Regions from separate parts of the Mesorhizobium sp. B2-3-6 genome, predicted to be linked through region 1. Evidence: riboswitches for the same ligand, from Rfam matches in the RefSeq annotation. Region 1 holds a riboswitch; the other holds the start of a gene.
The links. Region 1 has a riboswitch for thiamine pyrophosphate ahead of FJ953_RS02500 (YkoF family thiamine/hydroxymethylpyrimidine-binding protein). Riboswitches for the same ligand answer to the same signal wherever they lie in the genome.
Positions count from the first base shown of each region.

Region 2: it holds a riboswitch for thiamine pyrophosphate, as region 1 does, so the genes downstream of both, thiB (thiamine ABC transporter substrate binding subunit) here and FJ953_RS02500 (YkoF family thiamine/hydroxymethylpyrimidine-binding protein) in region 1, are expected to answer to the same signal.

Region 1 covers NZ_VFVW01000001.1:499,309-514,190, forward strand. The annotation lists gene FJ953_RS02455 (hypothetical protein) at 1-903, opposite strand, end outside; gene FJ953_RS02460 (class I SAM-dependent methyltransferase) at 1,313-2,140, opposite strand; gene FJ953_RS02465 (glycosyl hydrolase 108 family protein) at 2,325-3,062, shown strand; gene FJ953_RS02470 (hypothetical protein) at 3,065-3,265, shown strand; gene FJ953_RS02475 (ABC transporter permease) at 3,262-3,501, shown strand; gene FJ953_RS02480 (hypothetical protein) at 3,486-3,686, shown strand; gene FJ953_RS02485 (hypothetical protein) at 3,787-4,098, shown strand; gene msrA (peptide-methionine (S)-S-oxide reductase MsrA) at 4,283-4,801, shown strand; gene FJ953_RS02495 (hypothetical protein) at 4,941-5,258, opposite strand; TPP riboswitch at 5,477-5,590, shown strand; gene FJ953_RS02500 (YkoF family thiamine/hydroxymethylpyrimidine-binding protein) at 5,581-6,189, shown strand; gene FJ953_RS02505 (ABC transporter permease) at 6,288-7,043, shown strand; gene FJ953_RS02510 (ABC transporter ATP-binding protein) at 7,040-7,807, shown strand; gene FJ953_RS02515 (ABC transporter substrate-binding protein) at 7,800-8,822, shown strand; gene FJ953_RS02520 (tetratricopeptide repeat protein) at 8,991-11,393, opposite strand; gene FJ953_RS30745 (hypothetical protein) at 11,542-11,721, shown strand; gene FJ953_RS02530 (DUF3309 family protein) at 11,817-11,981, shown strand; gene FJ953_RS02535 (GntR family transcriptional regulator) at 12,461-13,186, shown strand; gene FJ953_RS02540 (ADP-ribosylglycohydrolase family protein) at 13,190-14,242, shown strand; gene FJ953_RS02545 (PfkB family carbohydrate kinase) at 14,239-14,882, shown strand, end outside.
Region 2 covers NZ_VFVW01000007.1:190,401-205,282, reverse strand. The annotation lists gene FJ953_RS21125 (helicase-related protein) at 1-995, shown strand, start outside; gene FJ953_RS21120 (RNA-binding S4 domain-containing protein) at 1,022-1,405, shown strand; gene fdxA (ferredoxin FdxA) at 1,610-1,948, shown strand; gene FJ953_RS21110 (CarD family transcriptional regulator) at 2,316-2,897, shown strand; gene FJ953_RS21105 (patatin-like phospholipase family protein) at 3,000-3,908, opposite strand; gene FJ953_RS21100 (amino acid ABC transporter ATP-binding protein) at 4,021-4,812, opposite strand; gene FJ953_RS21095 (ABC transporter permease subunit) at 4,809-5,489, opposite strand; gene FJ953_RS21090 (amino acid ABC transporter substrate-binding protein) at 5,595-6,368, opposite strand; gene FJ953_RS21085 (RNA polymerase factor sigma-32) at 6,691-7,557, shown strand; gene FJ953_RS21080 (M48 family metalloprotease) at 7,629-9,092, opposite strand; gene thiQ (thiamine ABC transporter ATP-binding protein) at 9,350-10,132, opposite strand; gene thiP (thiamine/thiamine pyrophosphate ABC transporter permease) at 10,132-11,745, opposite strand; gene thiB (thiamine ABC transporter substrate binding subunit) at 11,983-12,981, opposite strand; TPP riboswitch at 13,024-13,139, opposite strand; gene FJ953_RS21055 (thiamine diphosphokinase) at 13,228-13,872, shown strand; gene FJ953_RS21050 (ABC-F family ATP-binding cassette domain-containing protein) at 13,874-14,882, shown strand, end outside.

The sequences.
Region 1 (14,882 bases):
ATCGGGAATGCTGGAGATTGCAACCGCAAGCGCTGGAATCGCAAGAGCGACGAACCGGATGCCATTCTGATTGTAGAGGTACATCCCGAAGCAGAGTGATGAAGCGAGAACTACAACAAACGCGGCAAACTTCCTGCTGAACAGGTGATCAAAGAAGAGGAAAGGGACAGCATACGCCGTTACCATCATCGTCAGCAGGAATCCGCTCGTAGTAATTTCTATCGTCGCTCGCCTGTCGCCGATCGAGCCCAGAAGATAGCTTTTGAGGATGGTCACGGCGACAACTATGGCCGCTATATAGCATGTCGAAATTAGCACATGTCGGCGCCCGCAAATATCGGAGCCCGTGATAATTTGGCCCACTGCGAACGCGCCGGCAAAGACCAGAACCGCAGAATGAATAAAGGGTGCAATTCCCACCAATGCATATTTGACCAGGCGCCATGGCAATAGGAGGGCCAGATAGATTGCGGCCATGGCGACAGCCGACCGTACTTGAGAGAATACGAGATCGATTAACTGAGGGTGGATTAGCAAAAGGATGTAGGCTGGGGACGAGGCTTTGACTGCCACGTAGACGCTGATGACTACCAAGGAGATTAAGGTCAGGGTAGAAAAGATGCTGGCTAGTTCGAAGCTCTCTTTGAGAGCGTAGATACCCTTCCGCCAAAGGTATTCTTGGGCATACCAATCGATCAGTGAAGCGGTATCAGGAGAAACATAGTATGCCCTTTTGTCGAAATTCTGGATGTAGTTCTGCAGATCGGGAAATGGCGTTCCTCTGACCATCACCCAGTTCACCATCCATATGCACAGGGCAACCGCTACGCCGATCGTGGGCTTTGTCAGTCTTTGTAGCTTCCCCATAGTCTGACGAGTCTGGGAGGCATACGATTGGTTCACCCACATTTCATGCCCGACGCGCCAGCATAGTCTTCTCTCAAAGTGTTCGTCTTGAGTTGCAATTTTCTAACCATGTGCGGTCAGGCGCGCAAGGCGATCTTAAGTTTGACACACATCGACAATTATCGCTGGTGGACAGAGCGGTAGCTTTCCAACCTAAACCAAGCCGAGCCGGCGATTGAAACCCATGGCCGCGCGGTCAGGCTCAATCGCTGGGTGGCGCGCTAGGTCGGTTTCTTGCGCAGGATCAGCAATGCTTCGTCGCCATCGGGAAGTACTGCACCTTCAGGTAGTCATCGGCCGCCATGGGGCGGGGTGTCGATGTTCCGGCGCATGCCGAGATAAAGCCTGCGGGCGATATTTCTGAGCAAGGTCTCGCCTCCGATGGTTTATCCGGGCTGTCGTCTCGTCACCGCCTGATGCCCCAGGCATAGGTTCTTTGCTTGGACGCGTTCAGACGGCGCACCTCGTACCGGCCCTGCCGCTCGATCTCGGCGACCGCTTCGACCACGCCATCGAAGGACCCTGGCGTGACGTCGTCGAATACGACCATGTCGCCCTCGCGCTGAACGCCCGAAACGCAGCGATGCTCGGCCAGCACGTTCTTCCTGGTGTGCTGCGCGTCGATGAAGGCGAAGTGGATCCGGTTCACGCCGACCCTGGGCAATTGAAGGAGTGAATCGCCTTGCAGGAAAATGATCCGGTCGGCCAGCGGCTGCCAAGGCCGAAGCAGTTCGGCGCGCGACTTCCTGCCGTCATGGTCGTCGATGCAATTCCAGTAGAAGCGATGATGGTGCGGCAGGACGTCGAGCGTGACGACATGCCCGCAGGCGCCGGCATCGGCGAGTGCCTTGGCCATGCAGATCGCGGAGAAACCACGCGCGGTGCCGGTCTCGACGACGGTGGTGAACGGCCTTGGGCTGTCGGCCAGCTGGCGGCGAAGAAGACTGTAGAGCACCCGCCCGTGCGGGTAGGCGAGCGCGCTGGTCTTGATGGTGATCTGGGTGTGGAGGGCCAGTTCGTCGAGCCAGTCGCGATCGACGGCAAAGCCGGTTTCGGCCTCGAGCCTGTCGATCTCAGCGAATGAGACGCGCCGGGTGGCTTCGAACAGCCTCAGATATTCCTCTTTCGAGGCACGCGGCGCCGAGCCCAGCGGGTCGACGTTCCAGCGGCGATCGATGGCGGCCGACAGCCTGTTGAAGGCCAGGCGCCGCGCGGCGCCAACAAAGTCTCTCATCCCAGACCTGTTCGTCCCAAAATTGTATTTTTTCTAACCATGCGCCGGCCGGCGCGCAAGGCGACCTCCGGTTTTGACGCACTGCAAGTAGGCACCGAGGCGCGCGCAACGGCGACTATCCGCACCCCTGTGCTGCCGGCGATCACCCACTCACCTCATCCACCAAGAAATCGAAAGGGATATCATGGACCGCAATTTTACGCGGGCGCTTGCGCTCGTCCTCAAATCCGAAGGCGGCTGGTCGGACAATCCGGCCGATCCGGGCGGCGCCACCATGAAGGGCGTCACGCTCGCCAATTTCCGCCGCTACGTGAAGGCGGATGCCGCCAAGGCGGATCTCAGGAAGATCAGCGATGCCCAACTCGCCACGGTGTACCGCCGCTTCTACTGGGATGCGGTGGCTGGCGCCGAGTTGCCCGACGGCGTGGATTACGCGGTGTTCGACTATGCCGTGAACAGTGGGCCAAGCAGGGCGGCGAAATATCTTCAAGCAGTGGTCGGCACCGCCCAGGACGGCCGCATCGGGCCCGAGACGCTCGCTGCCGTCGGTTCCAGACCGGCCGCCGTCGTCATCGACAATCTCTGCGATGCCCGCCTGGCTTTCCTGAAGCGGCTTCCGACCTGGCCGACTTTCGGCAAAGGCTGGTCGAGGCGGGTCGGATCCGTCCGCGCACAGGCGCTGCTGCTGACGGCTGTCGGGGCAGGCGAGGCATCGGCCACGCGGCCAGATCCTGCACCGGCCGCTGCTGCGGCGGCGCCGGGCGGCGCTGCTGCCGTAGATGCCGTCGAACCGGTCGCGGCGGCGCCTGCCGGCGCCAACATCCCAGCTGCCACCAAGGCGGGCGGGATCATTGTCGCGTGCCTGCTCGTCGCCTACGCCGCCTGGCACCACATCGCCGCCGCCTTGCAAGGAATGTTCTGATCATGGCCACCACAACCCAGCCGACCATCCGCCCGACCAACAAACTGACGGCCGCGACCATCGCCGCCGCCGCCGTTTCGATTTCCGGCGTCTTCGTGCGCAATGTCTGGCCATCCTGGTACGATGCCGAGACATGGGCCACGCTGCTGCCGCTAGCCGTCTTTGCCGTCGGCTATCTCGTCAAGGACGCGCCAAACCAATGAGCGCGCTCCTCTCCTTCCTGCTCAGCAATTCGACCGTTCTCGGCATCGGCGCAGCCATCGTCGCTGCGTTTGGCTGGGGTGTTCGCCAGCGGCTTGCCGGCGAGCGCGCCGAACGTAGCCGGCAGGCCGCGGCCGAGGCGGCGGCGCGCGACGTCGCCGACCAGGTTGACAACGACATCGGCGCGCTACCCGCCGCCACTGCCCGAAAGGAGCTCAGGTCATGGGCAAGGGATTGATTGTCGCAGCGGCCGCAGCACTTGTCGCGGTAGCCGGCTGCACCACCGTCACCGGCGGATTTTGCGCGGTCTCGAGCCCGCTGCGCTTGTCCGCATCCGCCGTCGCAGCACTGTCGGATGCGGAAGTCCGGACGCTGCTGGCGCACAACCGCAAGGGCGAGAAACTGTGCGGGTGGAAGCCATGACGATCGTGTTGCCGCTCGATTCGGGCCCTGCCGCTCGGGGACCGCTCATCTTCGGTGCCGGATCGGTCGTTCTGTTTCCTGATCGCGAGACAATGAAATGATGCATGATCTTTTCGACCTGCTCGGTATCAAGGTGCCGGTGGTGGTCGCCGGCCTTTCCGGCGGCATATTGCGCGCGCTGTCGCGCCACCGCTACAAACCGCGCGAGATGGTGGCCTCGCCGATCTGCGGCGCGCTAGCCGCCGCCTATCTGACGCTGCCCGTGGTCCAGTATTCCCGCGCCATGGGCCTGCCGATGGCCAATGACGACACCACGACCCTGGCGGCCGCATTCCTCATCGGCGTCTGCGCGATGTGGATATCGGATATCGTATTCGAGGTCGTGGTGCGCAGGTTCAGGCCTGGGGAGTGACGCCGCGCGTCCGTGGTGATCGGCAGCAGGACGCGCCCGTCGACTGGACGAAGCCGACGACAATGCCCATCTATGGGAAATCCTGGAGCGGCTGTCATAGCGCCGGGCCTCCAGTTTTATCGTGCGCAATTCCGGACGGAAACGGCTACAACCTTTCCCCGGAGTTGCTTTGGGGAGATTTGATATGGCGACTTCAAGCGAACGCGCGGTGCTTGCCGGCGGCTGTTTCTGGGGCATGCAGGATCTGATCCGACGCATCCCGGGCGTCCTGTCCACGCGCGTCGGCTACAGCGGCGGCGACGTGCCTGATGCCACCTACCGAAACCACGGCACCCATGCCGAAGCCATCGAGATCAATTTCGATCCCGCCAGGGTGAGCTACCGTACGCTGCTGGAGTTCTTCTTCCAGATTCATGATCCGACGACACGCAACCGCCAGGGCAACGATGTGGGGATGAGCTACCGTTCGGCGATCTACTACACCAGCGATGAGCAGAAGCGCGTCGCCGAAGACACCATCGCCGACGTCGACGCCTCGGGCCTGTGGCCCGGCAAGGTGGTCACCGAGGTGGCTCCGGCCGGCGCGTTCTGGGAAGCCGAACCCGAGCATCAGGACTATCTGCAGAAATACCCGAACGGCTACACCTGTCATTTCGTCAGGCCGGGCTGGAAGCTGCCGGTTCGCGAAAAGGCTGTATCGTAGACGGCGCCCGAACCGAGACGAAGGCCGATGGCGGTTTACGTCTCAGGCGCCTGCCTGTTCGGCGAGGGTGAAACATAAAGAGACGGAAACGCCACGGAACAGACGCCCCGTGGCGTTCTCCAGCAGTTTCGGCGAATGGCTACTTGCCGCAATGCTTGTCATTGACGGTCGGCGAAGCGGTGCCCGGAGCGGTGTGGCTGGCATCCGGCTGAGCACCTTGTGGGCTGGCCGGACAGTTCCGGTCCGCGTTCGAATTCATGCCGTCGGGCATGACGGTCGTGCTGCCGGTCGTGCCAGGATCCACCGTGTTCGGCGATGCCGGCGTGTTCGGGTCGACCGTGACCGACTGGCCGCTGCCGGGCCCATTATTGGCGCCGTTTCCGCCAGCACTTTGCGCCATCGCCGAAGTCGCGAGACCAATGGTAAGAGCCGAAGCTGCGAGGATTTTCATGAGCATGGTTTGTCTCCATTTCTGTGAAGTCTTCGCTCGTTTCCACGAAGTTCGTCGCGTTTGCGACTATAGGGACAACCACTCGTCGTGGCTAAGGTTCCGGACAAATTTCCCTCAAGACCGGGCCCGACGGAACCGCCCATAAATCAGGCCTGGCGCAATGCATTTCCGGCGATGGTCCTGAAAAAACAGCTTTCATAGCCGCCCGATTGGTGCTTTAACGCGTCCATCCACAGGGGTGCTCCGTACGGTCGGGGCTGAGACGGGGGCGGCAAGCCCACAGACCCTAGAAGCTGATCTGGGTAATACCAGCGGAGCGAGGCGGGCGATGTTTTCAGGCGCACAGATTTCCCTATATCCCATGTCCAGCGATTTTGTCGGCGTCATCCTTGGCGCGCTCGGGGCACTGGACCCTTATCGTGATCGACTGCGGATCGAGACCGACGATATCTCGACCTTGCTGGTCGGACCGCCCGAGGTGCTGTTTCCTGCCATGCGCGACCTGTTCGTGGCGGCAGCGCGCAGCGGCAAGCATTGCGTGCTTTCGGCCGCCATCTCGCGCGGCTGCCCGGGCGAGCCGGACGATCTGATCTGCCGCTCCGACGCGTTTGGCGGACCTGCCGGGCCGCTCGGCCCGCGCAAGGAAGCCGCTATCGCCGCCGTGCGCGGCGTGGCCGCCACCGGCCAGCCGGCGGCGGCGCAGTTCTCGCTTTATGTCATGGGCACCGACGACCACATGGACGAGATCTATGGCTGCATCGACTTCCTGAAGCAGTCGGGCGTATATGAGCGCTCCAAGCATTTCTGCACAAAGTTGCGCGGCGACGCAGGCGCCATTTTTACCGCACTCAACGAGGCCTTTTGCCGCTTCGGGCCGGGTGCCGGCCACGTAACGCTCGACGTCACCGTCTCGGCCAACAGCCCCACCGCCGTCTGACGGCGCGCCGCGCGCCATCCGCTCCGGGTACCTGCGTGTCCTCCCCGTCCGCCCCTTCGCGTCCGATCGTGGACCTCATCGCCAGAACCGCTCCGGCGATGCTTTCGGTGGGGCTGCTGCTAGCCGCGTGGGAACTCTATGCGCGCTTTGGTGGCATCAAGCCGACAATCCTCCCGGCGCCATCGCGCGTCTTCGCTCAGGCAATGCTCAACCGGCACGCGCTGGCCGATAACGCCGTGCCAACCCTCCGTGCCACGCTCGCAGGCTTTGCCTGTTCGCTCGGCGGTGCCTTTGCGCTGTCGATATTGATCGACTTCTCCCAGCCATTGCGGCGCGCCCTTTTTCCGGTCTTCGTGGTCAGCCAGACCTTGCCGCTGGTGGCGATTGCACCGCTGGTGGTGCTGTGGTTCGGCTTTGGGCTGATGCCCAAGATCATGCTGGTGGCGCTGGTCACCTTCTTTCCGATGTTGGTGGCTTTGGCCGAAGGATATGAGGCGACGGAGGCTGAGATCGGCCAAATGCTGCGCGCCATGGGGGCAGGGCGCTGGCGTGTCTTCGTCCTGGCGCGGCTGCCCTCGGCGCTGCCCTACTTCTTCGCCGGTGTCAGGATCTCGATCACCTATGCTGTCGTGGGCGCCATCTTCGCCGAATATGCGGGCGCGGCGAAGGGCCTCGGCATCTACATGCTCAACGCCAAGAACAACTTCCGCCCGGACCTGGTGCTGGCCGCCGTCGCCGTCAGCGCCGTGCTGACGCTCGTCCTGTTCGGGCTGACGATGCTGGTCCAGCGCCTTGCCATGCCATGGGAACGGACCGCCGGCGGGCGGGCCGCAGGAAAGGGGCCGTGGCGATGAACCGGCTCGAACTGCGACATGTGCGCAAGGCCTTCGAAGGACTCGACGTGCTTGCCGACATTTCGCTCAGCGTCGGCGCCGGCGAATTCGTCTCCATTCTGGGCCCCTCCGGCGCCGGCAAGTCGACGCTGTTCCAGCTTCTGACCGGCGCGCTTCACGGCGAGGGCGAGATATTCTTCGACGGCAAGCCGCTCGATGACCACGGCCGGCATTTCGCTTTCATGCCGCAGCGCGACGCGTTGATGCCTTGGCGGCGCATTCTTGACAACGCCACGCTCGGGCTTGAGGTGCAAGGTGTCAGGCGCAAGGCTGCCCGCGCTCGCGTTGCTCCGCTGTTCGAGGAATTCGGGCTTGCCGGTTTCGAACGGCATTTTCCGGCGCAGCTTTCCGGCGGTATGCGCCAGCGCGCGGCCTTGCTGCGCACCGTGGTGCAGGAACGCGATATGCTGCTGCTCGACGAGCCGTTCGGCGCACTCGATGCGCTGACCCGCGCCGCCATGCAACGCTGGTTGGAACAGATGTGGCGGCGCCACTGCTGGACGGCGCTGCTGATCACCCACGACGTGCGCGAAGCTGTGTTCCTGTCCGACCGCATCTATGTGCTTTCGGCGCGGCCGGCGCGCGTCGTCGCTGAGATCACCGTGCCGCTGCCGCGTCCACGCGAACTGGCCGGCGGCGCTGCACGGCAGGCCGGCACCCTCGAAGCCGAGATCCTCGACATCCTCCTCAACCCGAGCCACCAGAAGGACACGGACCATGACTGACCTGACGCGCCGGCAAGCCTTGCTGCTCACTGCCGCTGCCGGCCTTCCCCTTATAGCCCGGCCAGGCCGATCTCTTGCCCAGGCGGCCGCCCGGAAAGTAACGGTGGCGCTGGACTGGACGGTCAACACCAACCATATCGGCCTGTTCGTCGCTCGCGACAAAGGGTTTTACAGCGAGGCCGGCCTCGAGGTCGACATCCTGCCCTACAGCGATACCGGTGCAGGCACGCTGGTTGCCAACCGCGTTGCCGATTTCGGCATCAACGGCTCCATCGGCCTCTTCACCCAGAAAACCGCCGGCGCCGATCTCAAGGCGGTCTATGCCGTGGTGCAGTCCGAAACCGGACGGCTGGTGTTCAATGCAGCGCGTGACGAGATCAAAACCCCCAGGGATCTTGACGGCCTGACCTATGGCGGTTTCGGCAGTGCCTGGGAAAACGCGCTGATCTCGACCATCATCCGTCACGACGGCGGCAAGGGGGCTTTCGAAACGGTGACGCTCGGCACGTCCGCCTATGAGGCGCTGGCCAACGGTTCGGTCGACTTCACGTTGGAGGTCTCGACCTGGGAAGGCGTCGAGGCAGAACTGAAAGGCGTCAAACAGCGAAGCTTCGTCTATGCCGACTACGGCGTGCCCGACGAGCACACCACGCTGATCTCCTCTAGCGATGCGTATCTGCGTGCAAATCCGGAATTGGCGTCGGGCTTCATACGGGCAACGCGGCGCGGCTACCAGTTCACCGTCGATCATCCCGAAGAAGCGGCCACACTGCTGATCGCCGCCAACAAGGACGCCCTGACCAATCCGGCATTGATCCACGCCTCGCTGAAGACGCTGATCGACGGGCACTATCTGCGCCGACGAAACGGCGCCATAGGCAGCATGGACCCGGCCAAGATGGAAGCGATCGGTTCCTATCTCTTCGCCGCCGGCATCCTCCGGAACGGGGACGGCGAGCCCGTTGCCCGGCAACCGGATTTTGGCAACTATTTCAGTAACTTCTATTTGGGGTAGGGATCAAACCGCATCGGGCGCCAGCGCTGCTCAAGCTGATTGCCTTTCGTCAGCCTCGTCAGAGCTGCGCCCAAGGCAAAACCTTTACCGCAATAAAGCACAGAGCGGCGACTGCCATTACGCCCAAACCACTCCAACGCAAAATCCGCGCCCTCCCGAAAAGCCCGTCTAATCTACCCCAAGGCTCAGTGCCTTCTTGCGATCGGCCTGAGCACGCTTGCGGTTGCCCTTGGCTTCCCACGCCCGGCTCCGCGCCTCGTAGGCGGTTGCGAAATCCGGCTTAAGCCTTATCGCCTGGCTGAAATCCGCGATGGCCCCTTCATAGTCCGCTCTGCTGGTTCGGATCACGCCTCGACCGAAATAGCCAAAGGGGTTCTTGTGATCGAGGCTGATGGCCTTTTCGAAATCGTGCAGCGCGGCGACGTCCTCGTGCCCTCCCATCCATAGGAGGCCTCGATCGGCATAGACCCTTGCGTCCGCGGGGTTGAGATTGATGGCCTTTTCGAAGTCGGCAAACGCCCCGTCGTAGTTTTCCTGGAAACTGAGGTTCTGGCCGCGACTGTAGTAGGTCTCGGCTATCTTCGGATTGATCGCGATCGCCTGCGTGTAATCGGCAACAGCATGAGCATAATCGTTCTTCGCCTCCCAAGCCATGGCCCGGGCCAGATAGGCGTCATGAAATGCCGGGACCAGTGCGATCGCCTTGCCATACAGGGCTATGGCGCCGTCATAGTCATTTTTCTCATACAGCCTCCGACCCTTGGCGAAAAGCGCCTTGGCGGCCGAATCAGTATCGCTCGGTGCGGCCGAACCGGCGGCTGAACTGGCGGTGGCCGCCGCCGAGCTGACGGCGCCGAGCGTGGCGGCCGCCATATCGCCCTGTCCCTTCGCAGCCACAGCCGCCTTGCGGGCGACCGCGTAATCGCGATTGTCGGGATCGAGCTTGATCGCCTGGCCGAAGTCGGCGATTGCCTCGTCATAGTCCTTCATGTCAGCACGCGCCATGCCGCGCCCATAATAGCTGGCGTCGTCTTTCGGATCGATCTCGATGGCTATCGAATAGGCGGCAATCGCGCGCCCCGCGTCGCCCTTGGCGTGCCAGGCCATGCCGATGCAGAAGTAGGCGTCGCGCGCCTTTGGATCGAGTGTTGAAGCCCGGCTGCAATCGGCAAGAGCGCTTTCGGCATCGCCTGACGTGATCTTGGCGAGGCCCCGGCGAGAATGAGCCGCAGCAAAATTGGGGGCGAGCTGGATGACCGTGTCGTAATCGGCGATCGCTTGCTCGTAAACGCGTTTGGCGGCCTGGGCCTTGCCGCGGCCGTAATAGGCGAACCGGTTGTTCGGATCGAGCGCAATCGCTTTGTTGTAGGCGCCGATCGCCTGATCGTACTTGCCCATGTCCAGGAAGGCATCGCCGCCAAGGATCGCTTCGAGGGCGCGCGGATTGGTCGCCTCCAGAACCCTTGCGGCCAGCGTGTCTTGGGTGGCAGTGATATCCGGAACGACGGCTCGCTGCTTTTGCTGTTGGGTGTCCGGCAACGGTGCCGGCTTGCTTTGGTCGGCGGCAAGCTGAGCGCCGCAGCTTCCTGCCCGCGTCGGATCAAGCTCGATGGCGCGCAGGCAATCCGCCGCCGCTCCGGCGCTGTCTCCCTTGAGTGTCCTTGCGCGGCTGCGCCCGAGATAGGCGTCCGCATTGTCGGGATCGAGGCTGATCGCCTTGTCGAAATCGAGAAGCGCGCCCTCGAGGCCATACTTCGACAGCCGCATCCCCGCACGCTCGATCAAGGTCTTTGCGGCTGCGCGATTGCTGGTCGTATCCTTGGCGGCGGATAAGTTCTCGCCGGGCGCCTGTTCAGCATCGTCATCGGTGACAGTGGGATCGAACTCACTCTCGGCGGCGCGGGCGATACCGCGTTTGACATTGGCCAATATGTTGTTGGGATCGATACGGACCGCCTCGTCATACTCGGCCAGGGCCTGTTTCGGGTCGCCCATCCTGTCCCAGGCGATGCCCAGGCCCGCATGCGCCTTGCCATTCTGAGGGTCCGCCTCGATTGCCTGTTGGAAATCGATGATGGCCGCGTCGGTCTTGCCCTTGTGCAGGAAGGCGAGGCCACGGTTGCTGTAGGCATCGCTGGAGGACGGCTCCAGGCTGATGGCGATGTTGAAGTCCGCGATCGCACGGTCGTCGTCTCCATTGCTGAACCAGTCGGCGCCGCGGTTGAGATACGCGGAAGCGTCGTTCGGATCGAGCGCGATCGCCTCGCTGTAGTCGGCGATCGATCGGTCGTATTGCTTCTGGTCGCCGAGAGCGACGCCCCTTTGGAAATAGGCTGTGGCGCGGCTGCGCGCTGGCTCTGCGGCGTCCTCCGCAATCGCGGAGCAGGCAACAATGCGCTTGTCCGACTCGATGTCCTCGCCGAAGCAGGTTGCATAGTCCTTCTCGGCTGCGAGCGCAGGCGTGTTCCGGGCGAGAGCGGCGCCAAGCCCGGCTGAGGGCCACCGGTCGGGCGCAAGGCTTGTCAGCGCGATCGCGGCGGCGAGGAGCCCCGCATCCTTCCACCTCATCATATCGCTGGTCCCCCCAAAACTTTAATCCGCCTTGGCAGCTAGGTTCCCTACTGTTCCTTATTTGTTCCAGAAATGCAAGCATGAATTGCAAATCCGCTCTCACAGATCTGACGATGCAAGATCGAGATAAGTCGAAGTGGATCCGATCTTGACGCTCAACCGCCTGTTTTTGCTGTCGGCTTTATCCTTCTACAATCTCGCCGTTTACGCCGTAGTCACGTTCCTTCAGCTTTATCGTATCCTGCGCGTCGGCCGGTCGGAAAGCCCCGCCATTGCGGCAGGACTGCTGCACGAATTGCGCCGTCGCCTTCTCGACGTCATGCATTAGGTGGAACGCGAACGCGTTCAAAGCGTTGTCTGTGAGCAACATTCTCAACCCAGAAGTGCCGAACCGGCGCGCAAGTGCCTGCGGGAGTGGAAGCCATGAGTCTTGGAACCATCCTTATCATCATCCTTATCCTCGCCCTGCTCGGCGGCTTCAGTGGCCTCGGCGGCGGTCCGTTCTACGGAACCGGTTATTATGGTGGCGGCGGGCTGGGGCTTGTGTTGCTGATCGTCATTATTCTGGTCGTGCTCGGACGCATCTAAAGCGCGTCGTGCACGTCGTTCTCACAAGGCGAGAGCCGCTTTTGGGCGACATGCATTGTTTGGGCGACATGCATTGGTCGCTGATCGCGATCCCGTGACCAATGTCGATGCCGGTGCGCACCGGATCGTGATGCGGGCAAACAGGCTTGTGATCGGGCCTCTGGCGAAACTCCCGTAAGGTGATTTCGGTCCACACCCCCCGTGGAAAGCAAGAGGAGAGGTCCCACCCCTTGTCCTCCTCCAAGGCCCGCCCCGGTTCCCGGAGCGGGCTTTCGTTCTTCTGCCGGTAGGGTCACCGCAGCAGGATCGCGACACGGTGCGACGCGTCCAGCACTGGGGAAATTCCTTCTTCGTTGCCGCCTGCGGCCGGCGGATCGTCGAAAGCAGTGCATCGGGGCACATGACCCGTCCCATTGACAAGTCCGCTATACGAGGAGAGATTAAACAGGACTAGACAGGTTCACTATACAGGTACGAATATGAAGCGGAGCGCGATCAAACTGTCTCCCGGCACGGGCAAGCCCGAGCAGATCGCCACCGTTCTGGAATACGAGATCCGCTCCGGCGTGCTGGGTTTCGGCGACCGTCTGCAAAGCGAAAACGAACTCGTGCAGCGTTTCTCCGTCAGCCGCAACACGGTGCGCAAAGGCTTGGAGGAACTTTCCAGCCGCGGATTGATCACCACAAAGGTCGGTATCGGCTCCTTCGTCACCTTTGACGGCAAGCCGGTCGATGATGCGATCGGCTGGTCGCGCGCGCTGGCCAATGCCGGCGCCAACGCCGAAACGCGGACGCTGCGGCTGGAGGTGATCGAAGACCACGACCTTGCCGTGCTGTTAGACGTCGAAAGTCCGCTCTTCATCGCCGTCGACCGGGTCCGCACCAATGCCAGCGACGGCCATGCCATCTCCATCGAACGCAGCCGCCTGCCGCTGTCGCCAGAGCTGGAGGACGTGCCTCTGCGGGGCTTGCGCGAAGGCTCGCTGCACCAGACGCTACGCGAAGCGGGGCTTGTACCCGACCATGGCGAGGAGTGGGTCGACATCGAGATGTTGAACGCCCATGACGCCGCTATCCTCGGGTGCCCGCAAGGCACACCCTTCCTGCGCGGCCGTCGCCTGACGCGTGCGGCCGATGAGCGGCCGGTCGAATATGTCACCAGCCTGCTCAATCCCGCCCATTTCGCGCTGCATATGAGGTTCTGAGCGATGCCGGAGAACGAGCTTGAGATGGACCGCGCCATGGGTGCGCTCGTCGGCGGGGCGCTGGGCGACGCGCTCGGCATGCCGACGCAGCTTCTGTCGCCTCAGCGCATCGCCGAGCTCTACGGCCATGTCGAGGATTTCGTCTCGCCCTTTGCCGATCATCCGGTGTCGAAAGGGCTGCCGGCCGGGACTATCACCGACGATACCGAGCAGGCGCTGCTGCTCGGCCGCATCCTGGTTGCCTCAGGCGACCGCTTCGACCATGCGCGCTGGGTCAACGCGCTGCTCGACTGGGAGCGCGAGGTCAAGGCGCGCGGCAGCTACGACCTTTTGGGACCGTCGACCAAGCGCGCCATCGACGCCATCAACAAGGGCGTGCCAGCCGAGGAGGCTGGGCGCGGCGGCGACACCAATGGCGCGGCCATGCGCATCGCGCCGCTCGGCATCATGATGCAGCCGGAGCCGCTGGATGCGCTCGTCGACAAGGTGGCCGAAACCTGCCGGGCGACACACAACACCTCGATCGCCATTGCCTCCGCCGCGGCGGTCGCGGCCGCCGTCAGCCGCGGCATCGCCGGCGGCGACTGGCGCGCCGCGTCCGACAGCGCCGTCGCGGCGGCGAGGCGGGGGGCGACACACGGCCACTGGGTGACCGGCGGCGATATCGCCGCGCGCGTCGCCTGGGCGCAGGATCTGATCCGCGGCAAGGCGCCACGAGACGCGGTCCGGCTGATCACCGATCTGGTCGGCACCGGCGTTGCCAGCCAGGAGTCCGTTCCGGCCGCTTTTGCTGTGCTGGAGGTCGCCGGCGGCGATGCTTGGCAAGCGGCGGTCATCAGCGCCAATCTCGGCGGCGACACCGACACGATCGGCGCCATCGCCGCAGGCATGGCCGGCGCCTGCACCGGCCTTTCACGATTGCCGCAGGACCGCATCGCCCGCCTCAAAGGCTTTGACATGGCGGGCGTTCGTGCGCTCGCCGCCGATCTCGTCGCGGCGCGGACTTCGAACAGTCGCCTGGAGCAGGCCGGCCCCGGCAAGGACGCGGCGGCATGAGCGCGCGTCTCGTCCATATCGGCAGCGCGGTGGTCGACTATGTCTACCGTATCGATGCCTTGCCGGCGCCGGGCACGGAGAAGACGGCTTCGAGCTACGCCCAGGTCGCCGGCGGCGGTTTCAACATGATGGTCGCGGCAATCCGCACCGGCATGAAGGTGGTATTCGCAGGCCAGCTCGGCAGCGGACCCAATGGCGACTTCCTGCGCGCCGCCTTCAGTGCCGAAGGCATCGAGACGCTGATCCAGCCATCGCCACTGATGGACAGCGGCAATTGCGTCGCCATGATCTCCAGCGATGCCGAACGCACTTTCGTGTCGTGGCCGGGGGCGGAGAGCGTGCTCAGCCTCGATCTGATGGCGCCGGTTCTGGTGGCACCCGAGGATTGGGTGTTCACGTCAGGCTACACGCTGAGCTATCCCGGCAGCCGCGAGGCGCTCACCGACTGGATCGAGACGCTGCCGGCGGACATTCCACTTGTCCTCGACCCGACGCCGGTCGTTTCGGACATTTCGCGCGCCACCCTGTCGCGGGTGCTCGCCCGCACGACATGGCTGAGCTGCAACGCGACGGAAGCCACCGACATTGCCGGCCCGGGCGATGCCGACGCCCTTGCGGCGCGATTGCTTGCCGATCATTG
Region 2 (14,882 bases), on a different contig from region 1:
GCGCCTATGACGGCCAGTCTTTCATGGTGACGCCGCCGATGATGTCGATTCTCGGCGCCACGGCCGATGACATGGAAGAAATCCTGAAAGGTCTTGGCTACCGTGCCGAGCCGAAGCCGGCGGCCGAAGTCAAGGCACGGCTGGAAGCGCAGGACAATGCCGCCCGGGAAGCCGTGGCGGCCAAGCTGGCAGCGGAAGAGGCCGCGCGCGCCGAGCAGGCCAAGGCGGCGGAGGCGGCTGCGACGGACACGCCTGAGGAGACATCGGCGGAAGATCCGCAAACTGCGACTGCCCAGACCGCCGTCGAAATTCCTGCTGAACCCATTGCGGAAGCGGCCGAAACTGTTGCGGAAGAACAACCCGAAGTTCCAGCCGAAGCGACGCAAGAGGTTGCGCCTGTAGCAGAAGCCGTGCCTGAGACTTCTGCCGCCGAAAGCGCCGACGCTCTCACCTCCCCCTCGACGGGGGAGGTCGCGGAGCGAAGCGAGGGGGGTGACAGCGCCGACGCTCCCCAACAGGGACAGGATGAAGCCGGCGTGCCCGCCGCGGAAGCCGAAGAGCCTAAGCCGATCCTGTTGTGGCGGCAGGGTCGCTTCGACCAGCGGCCTCGTCACCGTCACCACGAGAACCGCGCCCGGCCGCGCAACGGCCAGGCGGCGCGCTCCGATGCCCCGGCGGATGCCGCTGTCGGCCAGCCCGGCACCCGGCCCGCCCATGAAGGGCGCCGCGATGGCGCCGGCAAGCCGCGTTTCGATCGCTCGAAGTTCAAGCCCAGGCCGCAAGGCGAAGGCGGGGAACGGCGGGAGGGAAAGCCGCAGGGCGAGCGTTCTGACCGCCGTGAGGGCCGGCCGGGCAGCAGGCCGGAAGGCAAGGGCGGCCCGCAAGGCGGCAAACCCTCGTTTCAGGCAAAACCGCGCGAGGAGCGCCCGGTGCGCTTCGATCCCGACTCTCCCTTCGCCAAGCTCGCCGCTTTGCGCGACCAGCTGAAGAAATAGCCGCACAGGATCCGATGGGCGCCCCGATGGCCACCGACCGCCAGCGTATCGACAAATGGCTGTTCTTCTCGCGCGCGGTGAAATCGCGCTCGCTGGCCGCCAAACTGGTCGTGGCCGGCCGGGTGCGCATCAATCGCGACAAAGCAGCGCAGGCCTCCGACCTGGTCAAGCCTGGCGACGTCCTGACCATCACGCTGGAGCGGCGCATCTTCATCTGGAAGGTGCTCGATGCGGGAAGCCGGCGCGGCCCCGCCGTGGAGGCACGCACGCTCTACGAAGACATGTCGCCGCCTGCCGCACCGACGGGCGAGGCGCCTCCCGACGCGATCCCAGGGCTGCGCGAGGCCGGAAGCGGCCGCCCGACGAAGAAGGAGCGCCGCGAGACCGACCGCTTGCTTGGCGACGACTGACCGCCGGTGCACGGAGGCATGTATGTTCTTCCACACCGCCGACACAACGGTCCGAGCACATGACCGATGCCCGCCATTGCCGACCCGTTGGAATTCCATTCCGGCAATGCGGACATGGCCGGAATGGCCGCCCTTGCAAGCGGGCGCCAAAGGCGTTACCTGACGGAAAAAGCCAACAAAAACGGGACGTCCCGGAGCAGATCGATGACCTATGTCGTGACCGACAATTGCATCAAATGCAAATATATGGACTGCATCGAGGTCTGTCCGGTCGACTGTTTCTACGAGGGCGAGAACATGCTCGTCATCCATCCCGACGAGTGCATTGACTGCGGTGTCTGCGAACCGGAATGCCCCGCCGACGCGATCAAGCCCGATACTGAGTCGGGCCTCGACAAATGGCTGCAGATAAACACCGAATACGCTGAGAAATGGCCTAATATCACCGCCAAGAAGGAGCCGCCGGCCGACGCCAAGGCCTTCGATGGCGAGGCCGGCAAGTTCGAGAAATATTTCTCGGCTGAACCCGGAGAAGGCGACTGACAGCGCTGCCGTTTCAACCGGCATGACGCGGCGTAAGAGGTACGGCCTATTAACCGCCTTGACAGGCGGCGTGAACCTGTGGCCTTCGCTTATGCAGCAAAACCTTGATTCTTCCGACTTTTTGTGTTACATGAGCGAAACATGCCGGTGACACAACGTCGATTTATGGCGCTAACGCCCCAAATCACTGAAAGGTGAAAATCCCATATCGGACCAGAGCGATCTGGGCCAGGTGATCGCAATCGTGCGGTTTGCCGGTCCCGGCTTTTCCGGTGGGTTCATCTGTTGTGCGGCTAATGATCGGTAACCCGATCGCGCGAGTTCAGCCGGCACCGCCGCCGGCCCACAACAAGGAGTTCAGGGCGTAATGGCAACGATCACCCCGCAGAAGAAGTCCACCGCTGCACGTCACGGTTTCAAGACCGGCGAGTACATCGTCTATCCGGCGCATGGTGTCGGCCAGATCGTCTCGATCGACGAGCAGGAAGTGGCCGGGCACAAGCTGGAACTGTTCGTCATCGATTTCCAGAAGGACAAGATGCGCCTCAAGGTGCCGGTCGCCAAGGCAACCTCGATCGGCATGCGCAAGCTGTCGGAAGAGGATTATGTCGAACGCGCACTGAAGGTCGTGCAAGGCCGCGCCCGCGTCAAGCGCACCATGTGGTCGCGTCGCGCGCAGGAATATGATGCCAAGATCAATTCCGGCGACCTGATCTCGATCTCGGAAGTTGTTCGCGACCTCTACCGCGCCGACAACCAGCCGGAGCAGTCCTATTCCGAACGCCAACTCTACGAGGCCGCGCTCGACCGCATGGCCCGTGAGATCGCCGCGGTCAACCGCATGTCGGAAACCGAAGCCGTGCGTTTGATCGAGGTCAATCTCAACAAGGGCCCTAAGCGCGGCGCCAAGGCCGACAATGAGGAAGCCGAGCAGGAAGAAGCTGCCTGAGGCCTTGCGCCTTGTGAGTTTTTGAAAAACCCGGCCTTGCGCCGGGTTTTTTGTTGCAGGCAATATTTGGAAAGTTGGTGCACGCCCCTCGGCGTGGAATCGTCACAGGAACGTTACGCGGGTCGCTTCCTTCTTGCCTTGGGCGAAACCGGCACGGGCCGCGGGGATGCGGGTCGCCAGATCCATCTGGTTGGTGCCCATTGCGGCGCGGGAATCGACGTCAGGCGTGATCACCACCACCTCGCTGCCCTGCTGGCGCAGGGCTTCGACCTCGCTTGCAAGGTCCGCGCCCGGCGGTCTGCGCAGGCCCTCGAACTGGCCTTCCGGTAGCGGCCCGCTCCGTCCGCTGAACGGCGAGAGCACGATCACGTTCGCATAGCCCGAGGCAAGGTCGGCATTATCGGCGGAGCGCACGCCACCGGAGATGTAGCGGACGCCATTGATGCTGTGCGTTGGCCCCGCACCGGGCAGCGCGGTGCTCGCGGTGGCCGCGTCAACCAGATCGACGCCGGAATCGCGGTCGAACGCAGCCAGTTCACCGGTAAGCGCGTCGACGGCCACCAAGATCATCGGCCTTTCCGGCCATTCATGGCGAGGCAATCTGGCGGCGACCAGCGCGCGCCGCTGTTTGGCCACTTCAGGTCCGAATTTGGCATCGCTCTCCAATCCGAATGCGCCCATCGCCCGTTGCAGATCGGCTGCCGAGGTAGCGGCGGCGGAAATGGAACGCATCCGCTCGAATACACTATCCATCGGCGGCAACGGCGGTTGACGGCTCGGTCCGGCCGGTTGAACCGGCAGCGGGGACAGCACCGCGGCCAGCAGCTCGCCCGGCGGTATGCCGCTGCGCACCTGCACTGCCGCATTGGCGCCTGCCGAGGTTCCGATCACCAGATCGGCGGCCTCGGTCAGATCGACACCAGTGTCGGCGAGGCCCGCGATGATGCCGATCAGCCAGGCATTTCCGGCGGCCCCGCCACCACCGAGAACAAGAGCAACGTTGCGAACCATCGGCCCCCACTATTGCAGCGCATGGACACGCCCGTCCATCGAAATAGAAACACCGTGCCTGACGGCGGCTCACGAGGATAAATGCCCGGCAGGGAGCAAGCGCAGCGCAGGCCTAGGACGAGAAATTGCCGCCTTCTCCCCCACCCTCCTTCTCCGCCATTTCCTGCTTTAGCGTCGCGATGAACCGTCTTGTCCGTTCGCGCTCCGGATTGCCGAACAGCACCGCCGCGGGGCCCTTTTCGACGACAATGCCGGCCTCGAGGAACACCACCTCGCGAGCGATCTTTGAAGCAAGCCGCAGATCGTGCGTGGCCATCACCATCGTCGTCCCCTCGCTGGCGAGCCGGCCGAGCACGTCGACGACTTCCTGCGCCAGTTCCGGGTCGAGCGCGGAGGTCGGCTCGTCGCACAAAAGCACCTTTGGCGACGGCGCCAGCGCCCGGGCGATCGCTACCCGCTGCTGCTGGCCGCCCGACAGCGTTGCCGGCCAGGCATCGACCTTGTGCGCCATGCCGACCTTTTCCAGCAGCGCGAGCGCCCGTTCGCGCGCCCGTGCGTGGGGCCACTTCAGCACCGTCACCAGCCCTTCCATGACGTTCTCGATCGCGGTGCGATGCGGGAACAGTTGGAAGTTCTGGAACACCATGCCGGTCTGCAGCCGCAGCCGCTGAATGTCCCGGGCCGCCACCTTCGCTCCCGGATGGAACTCCAGCGCCTGATCGCCGATACGCACTGTGCCCGAAGTTGGGATCTCAAGCAGGTTGATGCAGCGCAGCAGCGTGCTTTTGCCACCACCCGAAGGACCGACCAGCGCGGTGACGCTGCCTTCGGCGATGGCAACCGTCACGCCCTTCAGCACGAGATTGTCGCCGAAGCGCTTTTCGATGTTGGCAAGGTCGATCACGAGCGCGCCTCCAGGAACCCGCCATAGCGATTGAGCCGCGCCTCCAGCCGCGTCTGCAAGGCCGACAGCACCGAACTCATCGCCAGATAGAGGATCGCCGCCTCGACATAGAGGATCAGCGGCTCGTAGGTGGTGGCGACGATGCGCTGCGCGGCCTGGAACATTTCCGGCACGGTGATGGCGGCGGCCAGCGACGTGTCCTTGACCAGCGAGATGAAGGTGTTGGAGAGCGGCGGCACCGCCACGCGCCCAGCCTGCGGCAAGATGGTGCGGCGCATCGCCTGGCTCCAGGTCATGCCGATCGAATAGGCCGCCTCCCATTGCCCCTTTGGCACCGCGCCTATCGCCGCGCGAATGATTTCCGACGAATAGGCGCCGATATTGAGCGTGAAGCCGATCAACGCCGCGGGGAACGCGTCAAGCAGGATGCCTACCGAGGGCAGGCCGTAGAAGATCAGGAACAGCTGCACCAGGAGCGGCGTGCCGCGGAATATCCAGACGTAGAAGCGCGCCACCGCGACCAGGGGCATTGGCCCGAAGAGCCGGATCAGCGCGGTTCCGAGACCGACGCTCAAGCCGAGTACAAAGGACAGAAGCGTCAACGGTACGGTGAAGACCAACGCCGCCCATAGCAGCGAAGGCAGCGATTCCAGCATGAGTTGCAGCCAGTGCGGCACGAAAGGCTCCTTCTTGCGACTGCCGTATATCACGCGAAAGGCGGCGGGCCGTCAAAACGGTCCGCCGCCGGGCGATGTCGCGCGGGCCAACGGCCCGGCCGTAAATTACTTCGAAACGTCCTGTCCGAAATACTTGTCTGCGATCTTCTGATAGGTGCCGTCCGCCTTGATGTCGGCCAGCGCCTTGTTGATCGCGGCAACCAGTTCCGGATCGCCCTTGCGAACGATGACGCCGGAATAGTCGGCGTTCTCTTCCTGGGCCGCGATCTTCACATTGGCATCCGGCTTGTGCTTCTTGAAATCGAGGAAGGACAGGCTGTCATTGATGGTTGCGTCGGCGCGGCCGGTCAGAAGCAGCTGGATCGACTGGTCGAACCCGTCGGTGCCGACCAGTTCGGCGCCGTTGGCCTCGGCAAGCTTGCCGAAATTCGAAGTCAGCGACTGCGCCGACTTCTTGCCTTTGAGATCGGCGAAGCTCTTGATATCGGTGTTGTCGCCGCGCACGATCAGCACTGCCTTGGAGGCGATGTAGGGGTCGGAGAAATCGTATTTCGCCTTGCGGGCGTCGGTGATGCCGACTTCGTTGATGACCGCGTCATAGCGGTTGGCATCGAGGCCCGCGATCAGCCCGTCCCATTTGCCCTCGAGGAACTCTACCTTCACGCCGAGCTTTTCGCCGATCGCCTTGGCGATTTCGACATCGAAGCCGACCAGCGCTCCGCCGGCATCATGATAGGTAAAGGGTGCGTAGGTGCCCTCCGTGCCGACCTTGATGACGCCGGCCTGCTTGATCTGGTCGAGATTGGCGCCGGCATAGCCTGCGGTAACAGCCAGAACCTGCAAAGTTCCGGCGACGATGAGCGACTTGAGCCATTTCATTTTTCTGTGATCCCGTCCTGGCCTGATATCCGGCATGGTGTGTGAGCGCTGGAAATTGACAGATGTGAGTTGAAAAAATAAGGAATGAGATTTCAAAAACATCCATTATTCGGAATCGGATTCTACCACTGACGTTTCTGGCGGTGCCTCGAACCCGCCCGGAGTTTTTTCGCGCAGCCTCCACGCCGCGCCGCCGGCGGCGGAACCTTTCCCGCGCATGGCACGTTTTGCGTTCGTTGTAGGGCAGGACGCCGTCATTTCAAGTCGAGCGGCTGCCGGGTTTCGAAATGACATCCGTATCGCCAGAGCCAGGGAGTGCCTCATGATGGAAGACACGGCAGGACGGATCATGGTCCGCGCGGCAATGAGGGCTCCCTATCTCGAACGCGACGAGGAGTTGCGGCTGGCGCTGCGCTGGAAAAAGGACAACGACCAGAACGCGCTGCACAGCATCACCGTGGCGCATATGCGCCTGGTCATTTCCATGGCCTCCAAATTCCGTCATTACGGCCTGCCGCTTGGCGATCTGGTCCAGGAGGGCCATGTCGGCCTGCTCGAGGCCGCGGCCCGTTTCGAGCCGGAGCGCGAAGTGCGGTTTTCGACCTATGCGACCTGGTGGATCCGGGCCTCGATGCAGGACTACATCCTGCGCAACTGGTCGATCGTGCGCGGCGGCACCAGCTCGGCGCAAAAGGCTCTGTTCTTCAACCTGCGGCGCCTGCGCGCCCGGCTGGCGAACGGCGCCGCGGAGCCGCTGTCGAACAGGACGCTGTACCGCGAGGTTTCAGCGGCCCTCGGCGTCTCCGAAGCCGATGTCGCGCTGATGGATTCGCGGCTCTCGGCGCCCGACTCCTCCCTCAATGTCCCGCTTGCCGACGATGGGGGCGCGACCGAGCGGATGGACTTCCTCGTGTCGGACGATCCCTTGCCCGACGAGGTCGTCAGCGACACCATCGATATCGAACGCCGCTCGATATGGCTGAAGGCGGCGCTTGCCGCACTCAACGCGCGTGAGCTGCGCATCATCGAGGAGCGTCGGCTGAGCGACGAGGGCGCGACGCTCGAAGCGCTCGGCGAGACGCTTGGCATTTCCAAGGAACGCGTGCGCCAGATCGAGGCCCGCGCCATGGAAAAGCTGAAAGTGGCGCTGGTGAAGCAGAACCCGGAATTCCTCGCCACCGCCGCCTAAATCCATTCCAGGAAAACTACCTAGAAATTTCTCGTCCCAAAAACGAGAGAGCGGGTCAGCGCCGACAATAGCTATTTGTCGGTGACGATCTTGACCTTGTCGCCGGCCGAAACCGCGGCCCCCGGCGACAGCGCGTTGAGCACCCGGAACAGGTCGAGTTTGCGGTCGACGCCGACCATCTGCGCCGAAAGCGAACCCATCGTCTGCCCCGGCTGGACGGTGACCACGCGGATATGCAGCGGCTTCAGCGCCGCCTTTTCGGCGGCACTCAGAATGCGGAACGAGCCGCTGACGGAACGCGCCACGGTGTCGAGCGACGTGCTGGCGGATGGTGCCGCCGTCAGCAGCCGGTAGACCTGGCCGCCGGCGCGGATTACCGCGATATCGAACTGCCAGCCTTCGGCGCCTGCATGCGCCGTCGCCGCCTCGTTGCCGTTGATCGTTTCCTGCCTGACGCTCGCATCATCGAGACCGGCCACCCAGCCGCTCCTGATATAATCGGTCAGCGCACGGTTCTTGTCGATCGACACGCCGTCGAAGCGGATCGCAATGTCGCCCGGCCCGGTCGCCGTCACGGCGGCGGCCGAATTGTCGATGATAAAGCCCTCCGGCACCGAGAAGGACACGCCCAGGCCCGGATGCAGAAAGGTCTCGCCGCGCACATAGCCTTCTTCCGGCGTGTCGCCGTAGAGCAGGCCGTCTATGCCGGCGAGGAAGGCGTCGCGATCGCGGGTGCCGACGCCCGGCGGGCCGAACTGGCGGGCATGGCGTTGCGCAAGGTCGATACGCTGTGGCGTATTGGGATGCGTTGCCAGGAAATCGAGGCTGGCGTCGGTGGCGCCGCTGATCGAGCGGAAATCAGTGTAGGCCGACATGGACTGCAAGAAGCGGCCGGCGGCGTAAGGATCGTAGCCGGCTTCGCCGATCGACTTGATGCCGATCGCGTCGGCCTCCAGTTCCTGGTTGCGCGAAAACTGCGCCAGTCTCAGCTTGCCGCGGATCAGCGCCGCCTTGGCGGTCGGGCTGTCGCCGAGCACGTCGGAAACAACCTTGGTGGCGAGCCCCTCCTCGGCCTCGAGCTGCTGGCGCTGCAGGCCGTGGTTGGCGGTAACGTGGCCCATCTCATGCGCGATGACGGCGGCGAGCTCGGCCGAATCATTGGCCAGCGCCAGCAGGCCGCGCGTGACGTAGAGATAGCCGCCCGGCAGCGCGAAGGCATTGACGTTGGGCGAATTGAGGATGGTGATGCGATAGGTCTGGGTCGGATTGGCCGACACCACCGTCAGGCTGCCGACGACCTTGGCGACCATGCGCTCGAGCTTGGGATCGGAATATTCGCCGCCATAGGTCGCCAGTATGCGTGGATGCTGCGCCTTGGCGAGTTCGGCCAATTTGTTATTGGCCGCGACATTGTCGACCGTGATCGGTTTGTCGGAAGGCTGGAAGCCGGATTCCTGGACTTCCGGAGGTGTGAACATCTGGCAGCTTGCCAGGGCCACTACAAAGCCGGCCAGCGCCAGAAAGCGCGCCAGCATTTTCCCTCTTGGTCTTTCCGTGCCGGTCGGCAGAACGGCTTCCTTTCGGGTCTGGCGCATGCCCGCGAAAATCGGGGCGATCCTCGCAAGGGCTCATGCGCAAATCAAAGCATTACAGCATCCACGCCATACCAACGCGCGGCGGATGCTGCAGGCAAATCACGGCCTGCACCGGACCGGTACGGGGCGGACCTAGCCACACTACCTCTGTCATGGCAAGCAATCGCCCCGTCGCCAGGAGCCGGTTTGAGCGTAAATTATGTCCGCTTCCGGGCAATATCTCGTGATCCAGCCTCCCAGGCGCTTGTGCCAACATAGCGCCGGAAAACTTCAGGACCAGCCCCGGCAAAGAAATCATCCGCCTTGCCCTTGGCGGCAACCATGCCGTTGTCGAGGAACACCACCTCCTCACAAATACGGCGTGCGTCCTGTGGCTGGTGCGTAACGAACAGCAGCGTCATGCCCCGCTCGGCATGCACGTCGGCGACAAGATCGAGCATGTCGTCGCGCAAGGCCGGTCCGAGTGAAGCGAAAGGCTCGTCCAGAAGAAGCACCGGGCGGTTGCGAACCAGCACGCGCGCCAATGCGACACGCTGGCGTTCGCCTCCCGAAAGTTCGCGCGGCAGGCGTCTTTCCTTGCCCGCGAGGCCGGTGCGCGCGATCGCCTCCGCGATGTCAGCGCGGTCGGCTTCGGTCAGCCGCAGCGAGGGCGAGCGGCCGAGCCCGACGTTCTCTTCGACCGAAAGATGGGCAAAAAGATTGTTTTCCTGGAACACCATCGACACGGGCCGCGCCGAAGGCGGCGCCGCGCCGACATCGGCGCCGCCGATCAGCACGCGGCCGGACTGCGGCGTCTCGAAGCCCGCCACCAGATTGAGCAGCGTCGACTTGCCCGAGCCGCTCGGCCCCATGATGGCGGTAATTTTCGACGCGGCGAAATCGACATCGAAAATAAGCGGCGCGTCGCCGTAGCTGAACGAGACCGTGTCCAGCCGCACCTCGGCTCCCCTTGTCGCACCATTGGTGGCGCCCGCAGCCATCAGTCTCGTTCCCCCCTTCCCAGCCAGCTCGCCGCCACCACAAGCGCAAGGCAGACCAGACCGAGCAGCAGCGCCAGGCCGGCGGCGTCCTCGGTACGGTAGCTGCCCATGCGCGCCAGGAGAAGGTAGGGCAAAGTCTGCACGGAATCACTGCCGAACAGTGCGATGACGCCGAGGTCGCCAAGCGACAGCGCCATGGCAAACGCGAAGGCGGTGGCCAGCGGCCGTCGCAGCGACGGCCAGTCGACCAGCCGCGACCGGGCCCAGCCTGCTATTCCCAGAAGCGCGCAGAGCCGCTCATGGCGCTCGCTCGCCGCATCATAGGCGGGGCGGATGGCACGGATGGCGAAAGGCATCGCCATGACTGCATTGACGGTGACGACCATGACCGGGGCTATGGCAAAGACATCGCCGACATGGCGCAGCAGAAGGAACCAGCCGGCGCCGATGACGATGGGCGGCACGACTAGGACGAAGCCGGCGCCGGTGTCGGTGGCGTGTTCGAGCACGGTCCGCGGACCGGAGCGGCGCTTCAGGCTCAGCACGCGGCGCGCCATGGTGAGCGAAAGCGACAGCGCAACCGACAGCAACGCCGACAGGAAGGCCAGCACGGCGCTGGTCAGCGTCGCCTGCCGCACCGCCGCCTCGCCGGCGAGACGGCCAAGGTCGGCGCCGAGGCCTGACATCACCGTCGCCGTCATCGGCCCGGCGACAAACAAAAGGGCCAGCACGACGAGCGCGGCATTCAGCGCGGTCTCGGTCCTGCCGGCCGAGACGTAGCGGCGCGGCGCCACCGGCAGATTGGCGTCACCGGTGGTGTTGGCGCCGAGCCGCGTCAACGCCAGCACCACGACAAAGGTCAGCGCGATCTGCAGCAGCGTCAGCGCCACCGCCCGCGCGGGATCGAAATCGAAACGCAGCGCCTGGTAGATGCCGACCTCCAGCGTCGTCGCGCCGGGGCCACCGCCCAGCGTCAGCACGATCGTGAAGGATGTGATGCAGAGCATGAACACCAGGCCGGCGACGCCCGGCAGAGCGGCGCGCAGTGTCGGCCACTCGATCAGCCGGAAAGCCGGTGCGGCACCCATGCCGAGCTGGCTCGCCAGGCGCCATTGGTCGGCTTGGATGGTTTGCAGCACTTCGAGGAACAGCCGCGTGGCCAGCGGCAGGTTGAAGAAGACATGAGCAACGAGGATGCCGGAGAGGCCATAAATGCCCGGCCAATGGTAACCGCCGACGGCACCAAGAAAGCCGGCGAAATAGCCGGCGCGGCCGTAGAGCGCCAGGATGCCGAGCGCCGCGACGATCGCCGGCAACGCCAGCGGCAGGGCGAAGAGCTGCAGGATGAAGCCGCGGCCGGGAAAGCGCGGATGCCGCGACAGCGCGCGAGCCACGAACAGGGCCGGCGCCACCGACAGCAGCGTCGAAAGCGCCGCCTGCCACAACGTAAAGCGCACGACGCGCAGGAGATAAGGATGGAAGGCCGCCCAGGCGCCGGAGAAATCGTTCGCGCCTTCGAAGACAAGGCCCGCAAACGCGCCGCCGATCAGCAGCCCGATCGCCGCAAGCGCGAGGATACCGGCGGAGATGCGGGGGTCAGACGCGCGCTGCACGCTGCGCCACCCAAAGGACCTTTAGCGAGCGTCGCGTTCCTTCGCGCCCCCCTCTGTCCTGCCGGACATCTCCCCCACTTGGGGGGAGATTGGGTGCTTCAGCGCTCCACCCTCTCCTGTGACGTCGCCAATTGGCGAAAGCCGTCGTGACGGCCAATCTCCCCCCTCGTGGGGGAGATGTCCGGCAGGACAGAGGGGGGCGCCGTAGAGCACTCATCATTCGATCATACGACCAAACTACTTGCTCATCACCGCCAGCCATTCATCCACCCATGCCTTGCGGTTGGCCGCGACCTCCTCGGGACTGAACAGCAAGGTTTTGGTCGGTTTGACCAGTCTGTCGAAGGCCGGATTGAGCGGCTTGTCGGTCTTGCCGGCCGGGAACATCCAGTTGGTCTCGGGGATGGCATCCTGGAATTTCGGCCCGGTCATGAAGGCGATGAACTTTTCCGCCAGCGGATTTTTGGCTCCCGTCGTGGTGATGCCGGCGACCTCGATCTGCAGATACTCGCCCTCCTCGAAGGAAGCGGCCTGGTAGCGCTCGGTGTTCTCGGCAACCATGTGGTAGGCGGGCGAGGTCGTGTAGGACAACACCATCGGCGCCTCGCCCTTGGTGAACAGGCCGTAGGCCTCGCTCCAGCCCGGCGTCACGGTCAAGACCTTCGCCTTGAGCTTGGCCCAGGCCTCCGGCGCCTTGTCGCCATAGACCGACTTCACCCACAACAGCAGGCCGAGGCCCGGCGTCGAGGTGCGAGGATCCTGGATGACGATCTTGTCGTCGGCACTGCCCTCGACCAATTCCTTCAGGCTCTTGGGCGGCGTCTTCAGCTTCTGCGTGTCATAGATGACGGCGAAATAACCATAGTCGTACGGGACAAAGATGTCGTCGTTCCAGCCGCCCGGCACATTGAGCCCGGTCACGGCACCATGCGGTGCAAACAGGCCAGTGGCCTTGGCATCGGCGGTGAGATTGGTGTCGAGGCCAAGCACGATGTCGGCCTTGGTCGCGGCCCCTTCCAGCTTGACGCGGTTGAGCAGCGCGACGCCGTCGGCAACCGAGACGAAGTCGACATCGCAGCCGCATTCGGCCTCGAATCCCTTCTTCACCACCGGGCCGGGCCCCCAGTCGGCGGTGAAGCTCTCGTAGGTGTAGACGGTGAGCTTGTCCTTGGCCAAGGCCGGCCCGGAGAGAACCACGACCAATGCAGAGACAAGGGCGTATAAAAGCGTGCGCATCGGCGCCTCCTTCGTTCGCGTTAAAGGAATTGAGGCGTCGGACTGTCCGAAACGTCTAATCCCTCCGCCGGTACAAACCGGATCAGGTTCAGCGGGTTGGCGAGACTGCCTCTCAGCCGGTCCGCGAAATATCGCGTCCGGCACCCCGTTAGAGCGCCTCGACACATAGGCCCGGCCGGTGAACCGCGCAAGTGGCTGTTTGCCGGCCTTCCGTTTCCGCTGCCGGGCTGGTAAGGGCCACACGATATGAGCACATTCACCATCCTGCTTGGCGGCGATCTCGTCCGCACGCCACGGCTCGACCGTCAGGTCGAGGGAACCCGCGTCATCGCCGCCGATGCCGGCATCGGCCATGCGAGGACGCTCGGCCTTGTGCCGGAACTGTGGGTCGGCGATTTCGACTCCGTGCCCGCCGGCCTGCCGGATGAGTTGGCCGCCGTGCCGCGCCGGACCTTTCCGGCAGAGAAAGACGCCACCGATGGAGAACTCGCGATATCGGCCGCCCTGGAGCGCGGCGCTACCAGCCTCGTGCTTGCCGGCGCCTTCGGCGGCAAGCGCGCCGACCATGCCTTCCTGCACATGGCGCTCGCCCTGCGGCTGGCCGGGGCCGGGACAAAGGTGCTGTTGACCAGCGGCGCGCAGGAAGCCGTGCCCCTGGCGCACGGCACGGCCCGCTTCGACTATGCCGACGGCACCCTGTTCTCGATCCTGGGTTTTTCCGAGCTTGCAGGGCTGACCGTCGCCGGTGCGAAATGGCCGCTTGACCGCGTCAAGGTCGCGTTCGGCTCGTCGCTGACCATCTCCAACGAGGTCAAGGGCAGGCTCGAGATCGCGCTGGGAGCGGGCCGCGCGCTGCTGCTCGCCCATCCCTATCCCTTGCCAGAAAGCTGACATGGCGCCGCCTCTTCTCAATCTCGACGGAATAAAACTGACCTTCGGCGGCACGCCCCTGCTCGACGGCGCCGACTTGGCTGCGTCGGCCGGCGACAAGATCGCGCTGGTCGGCCGCAACGGGTCCGGCAAGTCGACGCTGCTCAAGATCGCCGCCGGCCTGATCGAGCCGCAGGACGGCGAGGTGTTCCGCCAGCCATCGGCGACCGTCCGCTATCTGCCGCAAATGCCCGACATGGACGGCTTCGCAACCGTGCGCGCCTATGTCGAGGCCGGCCTCGGTCCCGCCGACGATCCTTATCGCGCCAGCTACCTGATGGAGCACCTCGGCCTCTCGGGCGAGGAGCAGCCGGGCGACCTCTCCGGCGGCGAGGCCAGGCGCGCCGCCCTTGCCCGCGTCATGGCGCCCGAGCCTGATATCCTGCTGCTCGATGAGCCGACCAACCACCTCGATCTCTCGGTGATCGAATGGCTGGAAGAGGAACTCGTCCGCACCTCCTCGGCCCTCATCGTCATCTCGCACGACCGCCGTTTCCTTGAGCGCGTCTCGCGCGCCACCGTGTGGCTCGACCGGGGCCAGACGCGCCGGCTGGATAAGGGCTTCGGCCATTTCGAGGAATGGCGCGACCAGGTGCTTGAGGAAGAAGAGCGCGAACAGCACAAGCTCGGCCGCCAGATCGTGCGCGAGGAACACTGGCTGCGTTATGGCGTGACGGCGCGGCGCAAGCGCAACATGCGCCGCCTGGGCGAATTGCAGACCATGCGCCAGCGTTTTCGCGGCCATCGCGGCGCCGAAGGCACCGCGACCATGGTGGCCAGCGACGCCGCCGAATCCGGCAAGCTGGTGATCGAGGCCAGGAACATCGAGAAGAGCTTTGGCGACCTCACCGTGGTCAAGGGGTTCTCGACCCGCATCCAACGCGGCGACCGCGTCGGCCTCGTCGGGCCGAACGGCGCCGGCAAGACGACGCTTCTGAAGATGCTGACCGGAGAATTGCAGCCGGATGCCG